Regions from separate parts of the Streptomyces sp. NPDC045431 genome, predicted to be linked through region 1. Evidence: riboswitches for the same ligand, from Rfam matches in the RefSeq annotation. Region 1 holds a riboswitch; the other holds the start of a gene.

Region 1 (7,092 bases):
GTCGGCCCCGCCGGCAGCACCCGGTTCTCCACCCGCAGGTGCGGTACGCCGTCGACCACCCCGTACACCGGCCGGTTCCAGCGGTAGACCGTGCCGTTGTGCAGGACCAGCTCGTGGAGGGACGGTACGGCGCCGCCGTCGAGGACCCGCAGCGGCTCCTCGTCGTCACAGATGGGCAGGAGGGCGGGGAAGTACCGCACGTTCTCCTCGAACAGCTCGTACGCAGAGGAGACCCACCGTTCGCCGAACCACGTCCGCGGCCGTACGCCCTGCGCCTGGAGCTCGGGCGGCCGGGTGTCGGTGGCCTGCGTGAACAGCGGCGGCCGGGACTCCCGCCACACCTCGCGCCCGAAGAGGAACGGCGCGTTGGCGCCGACGGCGACCTGGACGGCGGCGATGGCCTGCGCCGCGTTCCACACGTCCGGGAACCGCGCCGGCGTGACCTGGAGGTGCAGCTGTACGGAGGTGCAGGCGGCCTCGGGCGCTATGGAGCCGGCGGTGGAGCTGAGGTGCTCGACGCCCTCGATGTCGAGCGCGAAGTCCTCGCCCCGCGCGGCCACGATCTGGTCGTTGAGCAGCATGTACCGGTCGACGTCCGACAGGTTCCCGGAGACGAGGTCGCCCTCGGTGAGCGTGGGCAGGATCCCGATCATCACGATCCCGGCGTCGACCTCCTGGGCCTTGCGGTGCGCGTACCCGAGGCCGGTGCGCAGCTCCTCGGCGAGCTGATCGAAAACACGGCCGCCGAGCCGGTGCGGGGCGATGTTCACTTCCAGGTTGAACATTCCGAGTTCCGTTTGGAAATCCCGGCTCGCGATGCGCTCCAGCACCTCGGCATTCATCATCCGCGGCAGGCCGTCCGAGCCCACCAGATTCAACTCGATCTCCAAGCCCATCAGATTCTTGGGGCGGTCGAACCTCTTCTCGGCGAGGAGTCGCTCAAGGGCCGTAAGACACTGCTGGAGCTTGTGGCGATACCTCTGCCGATCGGACAGGTCGAACGCGCCCGCCACGACCTTCTCCCCCATCGAAGCGTCCCTCCTCGTGGGTGGCGCGCGGCGTCGGCCGCCCGCGTCACGGACGATAATGCCCAGCCGGACTGATCTGTAACGCCCCCGCCGACACCGTGTGGCGGGTAGGCTGGATAGGAAGACCGTCCGGCACATTCCGGGGGCAAGCCGCAGCGCGTGGTTACCACGGGCAAGTCCCGCTGACTTCCGATGATAAACACCGGCGAGATTCGGCCGACCGCGCTCTGAGCAGCGGCGCAGGCCGGGGCGGTGGGGTTCACGGGAAATCTACAGAAACTCCGCATAACAAAGTCCCGATCCGGGCTTGTTCGCAATATCGGCGACAGCTAGCGGAAACATCACGTGAACACGCGTCGTATAAACTCCGCGAACGAGGCAGAGAGTCGGCGCCCGGCCATGGCCCGACGGCCCCCGCACCGGCCCGCCCTCTGACCCCGTCGCCGACAGCGCCGTCCGCACCTCCCCCGCATCACCTGTCTCTTGAGTGAGAGGCGACCCAACCATGCCGCTCCATGTCTCCCAGGCACCCGCGCCCGCCCTTCGCAGTGTTCTCATGGCCCTCGGTTCCGCCGCCGTCCGTGAGGCCCACACCCCCGCTCTGCGGTCCGTCCAGGGACCGCTGAGCCCCGAACTCCCGCTGCCCGTCCATGTGTTGGACGTGCTGGACGTACGGGACCAGGTCGTTCCGGCCGCCGGCGCGCCCCGCACGCGCCTGACCGGCTGGCGGTTCCTGATCCGCGGCGGCGGCCGCCCCGTCGCCGCCGCGGACACGAGGCTCACCCCGGACGGGTGGGCCTTCTCGCACTTCTTCGAGGGGCCCTACCTCGCCTCGACCGAGCGCGCCCTGCACCAGGCCGAGACGATGACGACGCACTACCAGCCACGGCTGCTGTCCGTGCCGGAGCTGTACATGCTCACGCTGTGGCTGCACGGCGACCCGGACGCCGACCCGGCCACCGGCAGCCCCGCCCCGACGGACCTGCTGGTGCCGCTGGCGCCCGCGCCGCCCGGGATCGCCGCCCACCTCCCGTACCGGGTCGCGGACCTGCTGCCGGTCCTGACGCTGCGCCTCGGACCGCCGCCGCTGCTGGAGTCAACCGCGTGACGCCGCGGGGTGGCCCGTACGGGCTAGCCCACTGGGGCCACCCCGAACCACCCGAAGGGACAGGGGGTTTGAGTTGAACCATCCGCACGGGTGATACGTCCTTAGGCAGTAGGAAGAGCTGCCGCGAAATCCCTGCGGACGGACGCCCGTGGGGCAACACTGGGACCGGATCGACCGACACTACGGGGGGCGGCCATGAACACCGCATCGAGCCGCAGGACAGACACCACACCGCAGCGAAAGAACCCATCCATGTGCCAGCACCAGCCACCCTGCCCGACCGCCGACTCCGCCGACCGAGAGGCGGCCCGCCTGGTGGCGCACCACCCGGAACAGGGCTGGAGCCTGCTGTGCAACGGCGTCCTCCTCTTCGAGGACACCGGTGAACTCCTGCCGGACGGCCAGATCATCGCGCCGCACCGACCGCTCGGCACCTCACAGGTCATGACGGCCGCCTGAGCCGGCCGACGCACGCGAAGGGCCGGTACGGAGTGATCCGTACCGGCCCTTCGTCATGACCGACGCCGTCAGTGGTCGTACTCGTCCAGCGGCGGGCACGAGCAGACCAGGTTGCGGTCGCCGAACGCGCCGTCGATCCGGCGCACCGGCGGCCAGTACTTGTCCGCGGCGGACACCCCGGCCGGGAAGACCGCCTCCTCACGGCTGTACGCGTGCGACCACTCGCCGCCCAGCGCGGCCGCGGTGTGCGGGGCGTTGCGCAGCGGGTTGTCCTCGGCGGGCCACTGGCCCGAGGCGACCTTCTCGATCTCGCCGCGGATCGCGATCATCGTGTCGCAGAACCGGTCGAGCTCGGCCAGGTCCTCGCTCTCGGTCGGCTCGATCATCAGCGTGCCGGCCACCGGGAACGACATGGTCGGCGCGTGGAAGCCGTAGTCGATCAGGCGCTTGGCGATGTCGTCGACGCTGACGCCGGTCGCCTTGGAGATCGGGCGCAGGTCGACGATGCACTCGTGCGCGACGAGCCCGGCCGGGCCGGTGTACAGCACCGGGTAGTGCGGCTCCAGGCGCTTGGCGATGTAGTTGGCCGCGAGCACCGCCACCTGCGTGGCGCGCTTGAGGCCCTCGCCGCCCATGAGCCGGACGTACGCCCACGAGATCGGCAGGATGCCGGCCGAGCCCCACGGGGCGGCCGAGATCGGGCCGACGCCCGTCTCCGGGCCGGCGCCCGGCTGGAGCGGGTGGTTCGGCAGGTACGGGGCGAGGTGGGCGCGGACGCCGACCGGACCGACGCCGGGGCCACCGCCGCCGTGCGGGATGCAGAAGGTCTTGTGCAGGTTGAGGTGCGAGACGTCGCCGCCGAACTCGCCCGGCTTCGCCAGCCCGACCAGCGCGTTGAGGTTGGCGCCGTCCACGTACACCTGGCCGCCGGCCTCGTGCACCTGGGCGCAGATGTCGGCGACGTGCTCCTCGAAGACGCCGTGCGTCGACGGGTAGGTGATCATCAGGACGGAGAGCTCGTCGCGGTACTGCTCGATCTTGGCGCGCAGGTCCTCGACGTCGATCTCGCCGTCGTCGGCGGTCTTGACGACGACGACCTTCATCCCGGCCATCACGGCGCTGGCGGCGTTGGTGCCGTGCGCGGACGACGGGATCAGACAGACGGTGCGCTGCGTGTCGCCGTTGGCGCGGTGGTACGCGCGCACCGCGAGCAGACCGGCGAGCTCGCCCTGCGAACCGGCGTTGGGCTGGATCGACACCTTGTCGTAGCCGGTGACCTCGGCGAGGCGCTCCTCCAGCTCACGGATGAGGGTGAGGTAGCCCTGCGCCTGGTCGGCCGGCGCGAAGGGGTGCATCTGACCGAACTCGGGCCAGGTCACCGGCTCCATCTCGGTGGTGGCGTTCAGCTTCATCGTGCAGGAGCCGAGCGGGATCATGCCCCGGTCCAGCGCGTAGTCGCGGTCGGCGAGCTTGCGCAGATAGCGCAGCATCGCGGTCTCCGAGCGGTGCGCGTGGAAGACCGGGTGGGTGAGGTACGCGTCCGAGCGCAGCAGCGCCTCGGGCAGCGCCTCCGCGGTCTCGGCGTCCAGCGACTCGATGTCGCCGCGTACGCCGAAGGCCTCCCACACGGCGGCGAGCTGCGCGCGGCCGGTGGTCTCGTCGCAGGCGACCGAGACGTGGTCGGCGTCGACGAGACGGAGGTTGACGCCGTTCTCGCGGGCGGCGGCGACGGCCTCGGCGGCCTTGCCCGGCACCCGGACGGTCACGGTGTCGAAGAAGCTCGAGTGGACGACCTCGACGCCGCCCGCGCGCAGGCCCTCGGCGAGGATCGTGGCGTACCGGTGCACGCGCTGGGCGATCTGCTTCAGCCCGTCGGGGCCGTGGTACACGGCGTACATGCCGGCCATGACGGCGAGCAGCACCTGCGCGGTGCAGATGTTGCTGGTGGCCTTCTCGCGGCGGATGTGCTGCTCGCGGGTCTGCAGCGCCAGGCGGTACGCCCGGTTGCCGTCGGCGTCGACGGAGACGCCGACGAGCCGGCCCGGGAGGGAGCGGGCGAAGGTGTCGCGCACGGCCATGTAGCCGGCGTGCGGACCGCCGAAGCCCATCGGCACGCCGAACCGCTGGGTGGTGCCCACGGCGATGTCGGCACCCAGCTCGCCGGGCGAGGTGAGCAGCGTCAGCGCGAGCAGGTCGGCGGCGACGGTGACGACGGCACCGAGCTCGTGGGCCCGGTCGATGACCGGCTTGATGTCCCGTACGGCACCGGAGGCGCCCGGGTACTGGATCAGCACGCCGAAGACACCGCGCTCGGCCACCTCCGCCGGAATGCCCTCGGCGAGGTCGGCGACGACGACCTCGACACCGGTCGGCTCCGCCCGGGTCTCGATGACGGCGATGGTCTGCGGCAGGGCGTCGGCGTCGACGAGGAAGACACCGCCCTTGACCTTGCCGACGCGGCGGGCCAGCGACATGGCCTCGGCGGCGGCGGTGCCCTCGTCGAGCAGCGAGGCGCCGGAGGTGGGCAGGCCGGTCAGGTCGGCGACCATGGTCTGGAAGTTGAGCAGCGCCTCCAGGCGGCCCTGCGAGATCTCCGGCTGGTAGGGCGTGTACGCCGTGTACCAGGCGGGGTTCTCCATGACGTTGCGCAGGATGACCGGGGGCGTGAAGGTGCCGTAGTAGCCGAGCCCGATCATCGGGGCGAGCACCTGGTTGCGGTCGGCGAGCGAGCGCAGCTCGGCGAGGACCTCGGCCTCGGTGCGCGCGGCCGGCAGGCCGAGCGCCTCGGCGGTCTTGATCACATCCGGCACGGCGGCGGCGGTGAGCTCGTCGAGCGAGCCGTAGCCGACCTGCGCGAGCATCTTGGCGCGGGCCTCGGCGTCGGGGCCGATGTGCCGCTGCTCGAAGGGGATGCCCTGCTCAAGCTCGGAGAGCGGAGTACGGTTGGCGGTCATCTACGGAGGCCTCCTGGTCGTCACGACCTGCGAGGGGCACCATGGCGCGGGTGCCCGGACGGCCTCCCCCTCTGTCATCTCAACCTGAGAGCTTCACCGGGCGCCACGGGGGGCCGCCCGGCTTTCACCGTCGGTGAGAGCGGATGCCGTCCGACGCCCGCCCTGCTTTCCAGAGTGACCTCGTCCATGCGGTACCGGGTGCCTGAGAGATTCCGGGGAGGATTTGCTCCTTCGGCGCCTCCGAAAGGTTTCTCCGAAGGACTCTCCCGCATGGGGTCAACAGCCGTCTGCCAGCCTACCAGCGAGGTCCGGGCCCGATCCCTCGAGTGGCCGACGTCACCGATGTGCACTTTCGTAGTGATGTAGCGCAGTTGCGAGCGGGTGCGACCTGTTGGAGGGACCGTGCAGACCGATATCGATCCGCGGAGCCTGATCGGCCGCAAGGCCTACGACCGCAACGGCCACAAGATCGGGACCGTCGACGAGGTGTATCTGGACGACGCGACGGGCGTCCCCGAGTGGGCCGCCGTCCGTACCGGCCTCTTCGGCCGCGACGCCTTCGTCCCCCTGGCCCCCAGCGACCTCGCCGACGACGGCCTGCACGTCCCGTACGACCGCGCCCTGATCAAGGACGCCCCGGACTTCGGCGTGGGCCGCCACCTCTCCCCCGAGCAGGAGCTCCAGCTCTACCACCACTACGGCCTGGAGCTCCCGTCTCCGCCGGACCCGGACCCCGGCCTCGGCGACCTGGCCGGCCGCGACGGCTGACGCGTCTTCCGGAACTCGCGGTACCGACGGCCGGACACGCCCAGTACGCCAGGCTCCGGTATGGCGGCCCCGCAGGCCGCGGACCCCTGGGGCGTCCGACCCGTCGGGCCCGTCCTTCAGGGCGACGGTGCCCGCTCCACCGCCGCCTCCCCCGCGACCAGCGGCAGCGGGTCCGACAACTCCAGGTCCGGGTCGTCGGTCCGGAAGGTCCGCACCCGGCCCGGGGGCGAGCCCGGCTCCTCGAACCGCACGGTCACGCGCCCCACCCCGCTGCCCTGCACCCACCCCGGCCCGTACTCCGCGTGCCGTACGTCCTGCCCGGCCATCCACCTGCGCTCCCCGCCGGCGTCCTCCGCGGCCCCCGGCTCACCGCCCTCGCCCCCGCCTGCCCCTGCTCCTGCCGCCGGTTCCTGCGGCTCCGGGGCCGCGTCGCCCTGTGCACCCGCCGGAGCCTCCACCAGGGCGGCCTGGGCGAACAGGTCCTCCTGGGTGTAGTCCGCGAGCCCCGTCACGCCCACGCCCAGCAGCCGCACGCCGCCCGTGGTGTCCACGGACTCCAGCAGCCGGGCCGCCGCCTCCCGCACCACCGCGGGGTCGTCCGTCGGGCCGCGCAGGGTCTCGGATCTGGTCAGCGTCGAGAAGTCGTACCGGCGCACCTTGAGCACCACCGTCCGCCCGGAGCGCCCGGCGCCACGCAGCCGCCGCACGCACCGGTCGGCCAGACGCTCCACCTCCAGGCGCACCCGCACGCGGTCGTGCAGGTCCACGTCGAAGG
Region 2 (7,092 bases), on a different contig from region 1:
CACCGGTGATCGTCGGCATCATCTACTGCCTGCTGATGTCCCTGATCAGAGAACCGCACCGACGCCACTTCAACGCGATCATGGTGGGCGGAGCCGGCGCTGCCTATCTGAGCGGGGGCGGATTCGGCCCGTGGGAGGTCCCATTCGTCGCACTCATGGCCTACGTCGCCTACCGCGGCCTGGACTCCTGGACCTTCATCGGCGTCGGCTGGCTGCTCCACACGGCCTGGGACCTGGCCCACCACCTCAAGGGTTATCCGATCCTGCCGTTCTACCACGACGCATCCCTGGCATGTGCCGTCTGTGATCCGGTCATCGCCCTGTGGTGCCTGCGCGGAGGACCTTCCCTGATCGAGGTCCGGAGGCTGCGCGAAGGCGGCATGAAGAGGGTGTGGAACAAGTCCGAGTCGACCGGGAACTGAAGCACAGCGTATGTGGCCCTGTAGCCGGCGGCTGTGCGGGCTAAGGCCGCTGGTAGAACGGCCGTACCTTGTCCAGCATCCAGTCGCCCACCGGGTCCTGCGCGATGTCGAGCAGGACCAGGTTGACCGGCCAGGGCACCGCCACGCGGCCGAGCGCCCGGCCGAGGGCGTCCATCGGTACGGTGCGGTCCGCGCCCTCCCAGGAGGAGAGCTGGACGCCGACGAAGAGCGTGGGGGCGCCGCCCTCGATGGAGGCGAGGGTCCGGCGGGCGGTGAGCACGGTGCCGGTGGCCTCGAACTCGGCGGCCGCCGCGGCGAGGAAGTCGACCGGGTCCTCCTGCCAGTCGGGCTCGAACAGCCGCACCCGGGCGCCGCTCGCGGGCCCGTCCAGCGGCGTACGGCCCACCCGGCACAGCTCGGCGACGGCCGGAGGCGGCAGGGGTGCGCCCACGGCTCCGCCGGGGTTGACGGCGATGCCGAGCTGCGGGGGCAGACCGCGCGCGAACTCGACGGCGGGGGCGACGGTGTACGACATGTGGGGCCCGACGCACCGCAGGAACTGCTGCTCGGAGCTGAAGACGGGGACGTACGCCTGGCCGTCCAGCTCCAGCGTGGGCAGGTCGAGGTCCGGGCTGTCGGGGCCGCCGCCCTTGGGGAGCGGGATCCACAGGGGGCTGCGGCCCAGGACCTCGACGAGCCGGGCTCCGGCGGCGGGGTTGCCGAGCGAGGCGGCGAGCACCTCTTCGAGCTCATTGGCCGGCCATGCGGTGTCCACTGGTGTCCCCTCGTCCTTCCCACCCGTGCGGCGCTTGTTCAGGGCACCCTAACCGCCCGGCTCAGCCGAACGTGATACGGGTCAGCGCCGTCGCCGCCGGCCGGTCGAGCAGCACGGCGGACGCGCAGCCGCCGGGCAGCACGCCCTTCTCGGCGTCCCGCACCAGCCGCCCCACCGCCCTGCGGTGCCGCGCGAAGGCGTATCCGGAGACGCCCCGGCCCCGCTCCCGCTGGCCCTCGCGGGCCGCCTGGGGTGTGACGTCCAGCAGGACGAGGTGCAGGGCGCGCCCGCGCCGCCGGGCCTCGCGGGCCAGCCAGCGCCGGACCCACGCCTGGGTGCCGCAGTCGTGGACGACGACGCTCTCGCCGGACCGCAGGGCGCGCCGCAGGCCGGCGTAGTGGGCGATCCGGACGAGGGGGCGGTAGACCGCGTACGGCAGGAGGCGCGGCATGCGGCGCTCCCACCGCTCGCGGGCGTCCTGGGAATCTATGCCGCGTCCCTCGGCCGCGCGGGCGATCAGGGTGGACTTGCCGCTGCCGGGCAGGCCGGAGACGACCACCAGGTCGCCGGCGGCGAAGCCCAGCTCGCGCGGGCAGCGCCCGGCGCGGTCCCGCAGGTCGCGCAGCACGGGCGCGGGCGGGCGGACGGGCGCGGGCACGGCGACCGCGCCCACGCCGGTCACGGCGCCCGTCACGGCGCCGTTCACCGCGCCGGGCACGGCGCCGGTCATCGCGCCGCTCACCGCACCGGTGGCCGCGCAGGCACCTGTCCGCTGGAACCTCATCGCGTACTCCCCCTGCTCGGGCTCGGCCTTCCCCGACCCTTGCCCAAGAAGTGTAAAGAAAGGGTAATAAGGCACAAGCGATTTGCCGATGAGACCCCGCGTGCAATGATGTGCGCGCCACCGCACGCAGGTGCGCACAACCGCATACCGGCCGCTTGAATCCGCGCGGGAGAGTCCCGGGTCCCGCCCGGGCGCCGAAGGAGCAAGTTCCTCCCTTGAATCTCTCAGGCCCCGTACCGCGTGGATGAGGCAGATCTGAAAAGCGGGCCGCCGCGGCGGCTCCACCCAAGGTGCAAGCCGAAGGCCGTCCCCGTACGGTCACGGTGAACCTCTCAGGTTCCGATGACAGATGGGGAGGATCGTCTTCGAGCCATGCCCTGGGAGCCCTATCCATGAGCACTTCCCCCCGCCTCACCGCCCTCGATGCCACGCATCGCGCGCTCGGCGCGACCATGACCGACTTCGCGGGCTGGGACATGCCGCTGCGGTACGGCAGCGAGCGCGACGAGCACAACGCCGTCCGCACGCAGGCCGGCCTCTTCGACCTGTCCCACATGGGCGAGATCACGGTCACGGGCCCGCAGGCCGCCGCCCTCCTCGACTTCGCGCTCGTCGGCAACATCGGCGGCGTCGGTGTCGGCCGCGCCCGCTACACCATGATCTGCCAGGAGGACGGCGGGATCCTCGACGACCTGATCGTGTACCGGCTCCAGGAGCAGGAGTACATGGTCGTCGCCAACGCCTCCAACGCCCAGGTGGTGCTGGACGCCCTCACCGAGCGGGCGGCGGGCTTCGACGCCGTCGTACGCGACGACCGGGACGCGTACGCCCTGATCGCGGTCCAGGGCCCGGAGTCCCCCGGCATCCTGAAGTCGCTCACCGACGCGGACCTGGACGGGCTGAAGTACTACGCGGGGCTGCCGGGCACCGTCGCGGGCGTGCCCGCGCTGATCGCCCGCACCGGCTACACGGGCGAGGACGGCTTCGAGCTGTTCGTGGAGCCTCAGCACGCGGAGAAGCTCTGGCAGGCGCTGACGGAGGCCGGCGCCCCGGCCGGCCTGATCCCCTGCGGCCTGTCCTGCCGCGACACGCTGCGCCTGGAGGCGGGCATGCCGCTGTACGGGCACGAGCTGACGACCGCCCTCACCCCCTTCGACGCGGGCCTCGGCCGGGTGGTCAAGTTCGAGAAGGAGGGCGACTTCGTGGGCCGGGAGGCGCTGGAGGCGGCCGCCGAGCGCGCCCAGATCGCCCCGCCCCGCAAGCTCGTCGGCCTGGTCGCCGAAGGCCGCCGGATCCCGCGCGCCGGGATGCAGGTGGTCGCCGAGGGCGAGGTCGTCGGCGAGGTCACCTCCGGAGCCCCGTCCCCGACGCTGGGCAAGCCGATCGCCATGGCCTACGTGGACGCCGCGTACGCCGCGCCGGGCACGGCGGGCGTCGGTGTCGACATCCGCGGTACCCATGAGCCGTACGAGGTCGTGGCGCTTCCGTTCTACAAGCGCCAGAAGTGACCTCCGGCCCCTTCCGGACCAGTCCCCCGTTCACCAGCACTCCCCCGCGTACAGGAGAATCCCAGTCATGAGCAACCCCCAGCAGCTGCGCTACAGCAAGGAGCACGAGTGGCTGTCGGCCGCCGAGGACGGCGTGTCGACGGTCGGCATCACGGAGCACGCGGCGAACGCGCTCGGCGACGTGGTGTTCGTCCAGCTCCCGCAGGTCGGTGACACGGTGACCGCGAACGAGACCTGCGGTGAGCTGGAGTCGACCAAGTCCGTCAGCGACCTGTACTCGCCGGTGACCGGTGACGTGACGGAGATCAACGAGGACGTCGTGGCCGACCCTTCGCTGGTGAACACCGCACCGTTCGAGGGCGGCTGGCTCTTCAAGGTACGCGTCGCGGAGGAGCCGGAGGGCCTGCTCTCCGCCGACGAGTACACCGCGTTCTCCGGCGAGTAAGGACCCCTTCCCGATGTCGCTTCTCAACACCCCTCTCCACGAGCTGGACCCGGACGTCGCCGCCGCCGTCGACGCCGAGCTCCACCGCCAGCAGTCCACCCTGGAAATGATCGCCTCGGAGAACTTCGCTCCGGTCGCGGTCATGGAGGCCCAGGGCTCGGTCCTCACCAACAAGTACGCCGAGGGCTACCCCGGCCGCCGCTACTACGGCGGCTGTGAGCACGTCGACGTGGTCGAGCAGATCGCCATCGACCGCATCAAGGCGCTCTTCGGCGCCGAGCACGCCAACGTGCAGCCGCACTCCGGCGCCCAGGCGAACGCCGCCGCGATGTTCGCGCTGCTCAAGCCGGGCGACACGATCATGGGTCTGAACCTCGCGCACGGCGGGCACCTGACCCACGGCATGAAGATCAACTTCTCCGGCAAGCTCTACAACGTGGTCGCGTACCACGTCGACGACAAGACCGGCCAGGTCGACATGGCCGAGGTCGAGCGCCTCGCCAAGGAGCACAAGCCGAAGCTGATCGTCGCCGGCTGGTCCGCTTACCCGCGCCAGCTGGACTTCGCCGCCTTCCGCCGCGTCGCGGACGAGGTCGGCGCGTACCTCATGGTCGACATGGCGCACTTCGCGGGCCTGGTCGCGGCCGGTCTGCACCCCTCGCCGGTGCCGCACGCCCACGTGGTCACGACGACGACGCACAAGACGCTGGGCGGCCCGCGCGGTGGCGTGATCCTCTCGACGGCCGAGCTCGCCAAGAAGATCAACTCCGCGGTCTTCCCCGGCCAGCAGGGCGGTCCGCTGGAGCACGTGATCGCCGCCAAGGCCGTGGCGTTCAAGGTCGCCGCGAGCGAGGAGTTCAAGGAGCGCCAGCAGCGCACCCTGGACGGCGCGCGCATCCTGGCCGAGCGCCTGGTCCAGCCGGACGTCACCGAGCACGGCGTCTCCGTCCTGACCGGCGGTACGGACGTCCACCTGGTCCTGGTCGACCTGCGCAACAGCGAGCTGGACGGCCAGCAGGCCGAGGACCGGCTCCACGAGGTCGGCATCACGGTCAACCGCAACGCCATCCCGAACGACCCCCGGCCCCCGATGGTCACCTCGGGCCTGCGGATCGGCACCCCGGCCCTGGCCACCCGCGGCTTCCAGGCCGAGGACTTCCGCGAGGTCGCCGACATCATCGCCGAGACGCTGAAGCCGGACTACGACGCGGCCGCGCTCAAGGCCCGGGTCACCGCGCTCGCCGAGAAGCACCCGCTTTACCCCGGTCTGTAAACTCTTCAAGCGTTACGTAACGTACGCAACAGACTGAACTGCGGGGCACCGCGCACACTGAACAGTGAGTGCGGTGCCCCGTCTCTTGCCCCCGCTCACCGCCCCACCCGCCCCACCCCGCGTTGTCCCTGCACCACCCCGGCAGACAGCGACGTCTTCCACACAAGGAGTCCCCCGTGGCCATCTCGGTCTTCGACCTGTTCTCGATCGGCATCGGCCCGTCCAGCTCCCACACGGTCGGCCCCATGCGCGCCGCCCGGATGTTCGCGCGCCGGCTGAAGAACGAGGGCCTGCTCGCCCACACGGTCTCGATACGCGCCGAGCTGTACGGCTCCCTGGGCGCCACCGGCCACGGCCACGGCACCCCCAAGGCGGTCCTGCTGGGCCTGGAGGGCAACTCGCCGCGCACGGTGAACGTCGAGACCGCCGACGAGCAGGTGGAGCGGATCAAGAGCGGCGGGCGCATCAGCCTGCTGGGCGTCCACGAGATCGCCTTCGACTTCGACGCCGACCTGATCCTGCACCGCCGCAAGGCGCTGCCGTACCACGCCAACGGCATGACCCTGTGGGCGTACGACGCCGACGGCGCGACGCTGCTGGAGAAGACGTACTACTCGGTGGGCGGCGGCTTCGTCGTCGACGAGGACGCGGTGGAGGGCGAGAGCCCGATCGTCCCCGACGACACCGTGCTGAAGTACCCCTTCCGCACCGGTGACGAGCTGCTGCGCCTCACCAGGGAGACCGGCCTGTCGATCTCCGCGCTGATGCTGGAGAACGAGAAGGCCTGGCGCACCGAGGACGAGATCCGCGCGGGCCTGCTGGAGATCTGGCGCGTCATGCAGGCGTGCGTGGACCGCGGCATGTCCCGCGAGGGCATCCTGCCGGGCGGCCTGAAGGTGCGCCGCCGCGCCGCGAACACCGCGCGCAAGCTGCGCTCCGAGGGCGACGCGCAGGCCCTCTCCATGGAGTGGATCACGCTGTACGCGATGGCCGTGAACGAGGAGAACGCCGCGGGCGGCCGCGTGGTCACCGCGCCGACGAACGGCGCCGCCGGCATCATCCCGGCGGTCCTGCACTACTACATGAACTTCGTGCCGGGCGCCGACGAGGAGGGCGTGGTCCGCTTCCTGCTGGCGGCGGGCGCGATCGGCATGCTCTTCAAGGAGAACGCCTCCATCTCCGGCGCCGAGGTCGGCTGCCAGGGCGAGGTCGGTTCGGCCTGCTCGATGGCGGCCGGGGCGCTCGCCGAGGTGCTGGGCGGCAGCCCGGAGCAGGTGGAGAACGCCGCCGAGATCGGCATGGAGCACAACCTGGGCCTGACCTGCGACCCGGTGGGCGGCCTGGTCCAGATCCCGTGCATCGAGCGCAACGGCATGGCGGCGGTCAAGGCCGTGACGGCGGCGCGGATGGCGATGCGCGGCGACGGCAGCCACAAGGTCTCCCTGGACAAGGTCATCAAGACCATGAAGGAGACGGGCGCCGACATGTCGGTCAAGTACAAGGAGACCGCGCGCGGCGGTCTCGCGGTGAACATCATCGAGTGCTGAGCCGCGGACCGGCCGCCTGAGCGTGAGGGCCCCGGGCGGGGCCCTCACCCCTCACCTCGGCATCAGCCGTAGACGCACTGCGTCTCGGGAGACTCCATGGAGTTGACGACGCCGTTCACCGTGAGCCGCACGGTGCCGTTGTGGTACGTCACGGCGTCATCCGGCACCCCGGCTCCGAACGGGCAGGACGGAACGGTCGAGGTGGGACCGAAGCAGCCACGGCGCTCGCCGACCGCGAGGCTGTACGAGCCGCAGCTCCCGTCCCCGAAGTCCGAGTCGACGATGCCGGAGATGTTCACGGCCGAGGTGGAGTTGTTCACGACGACCAGCACGACCTG

The links. Region 1 has a riboswitch for glycine ahead of gcvP (aminomethyl-transferring glycine dehydrogenase). Riboswitches for the same ligand answer to the same signal wherever they lie in the genome.
Region 2: another riboswitch for glycine. It lies ahead of gcvT (glycine cleavage system aminomethyltransferase GcvT); the one in region 1 lies ahead of gcvP (aminomethyl-transferring glycine dehydrogenase).

Annotation. Positions count from the first base shown of each region.
Region 1 covers NZ_JBEZAQ010000005.1:364,871-371,962, forward strand. The annotation lists gene AB0A69_RS15315 (glutamate--cysteine ligase) at 1-1,028, opposite strand, end outside; gene AB0A69_RS15320 (hypothetical protein) at 1,534-2,136, shown strand; gene AB0A69_RS15325 (DUF5999 family protein) at 2,389-2,595, shown strand; gene gcvP (aminomethyl-transferring glycine dehydrogenase) at 2,664-5,549, opposite strand; glycine riboswitch at 5,729-5,828, opposite strand; gene AB0A69_RS15335 (PRC-barrel domain-containing protein) at 5,952-6,317, shown strand; gene AB0A69_RS15340 (DNA polymerase IV) at 6,434-7,092, opposite strand, start outside.
Region 2 covers NZ_JBEZAQ010000004.1:105,226-112,317, forward strand. The annotation lists gene AB0A69_RS11615 (DUF6010 family protein) at 1-422, shown strand, start outside; gene AB0A69_RS11620 (enhanced serine sensitivity protein SseB) at 463-1,197, opposite strand; gene AB0A69_RS11625 (AAA family ATPase) at 1,259-1,981, opposite strand; glycine riboswitch at 2,138-2,230, shown strand; gene gcvT (glycine cleavage system aminomethyltransferase GcvT) at 2,374-3,489, shown strand; gene gcvH (glycine cleavage system protein GcvH) at 3,557-3,934, shown strand; gene glyA (serine hydroxymethyltransferase) at 3,948-5,207, shown strand; gene AB0A69_RS11645 (L-serine ammonia-lyase) at 5,384-6,754, shown strand; gene AB0A69_RS11650 (hypothetical protein) at 6,817-7,092, opposite strand, start outside.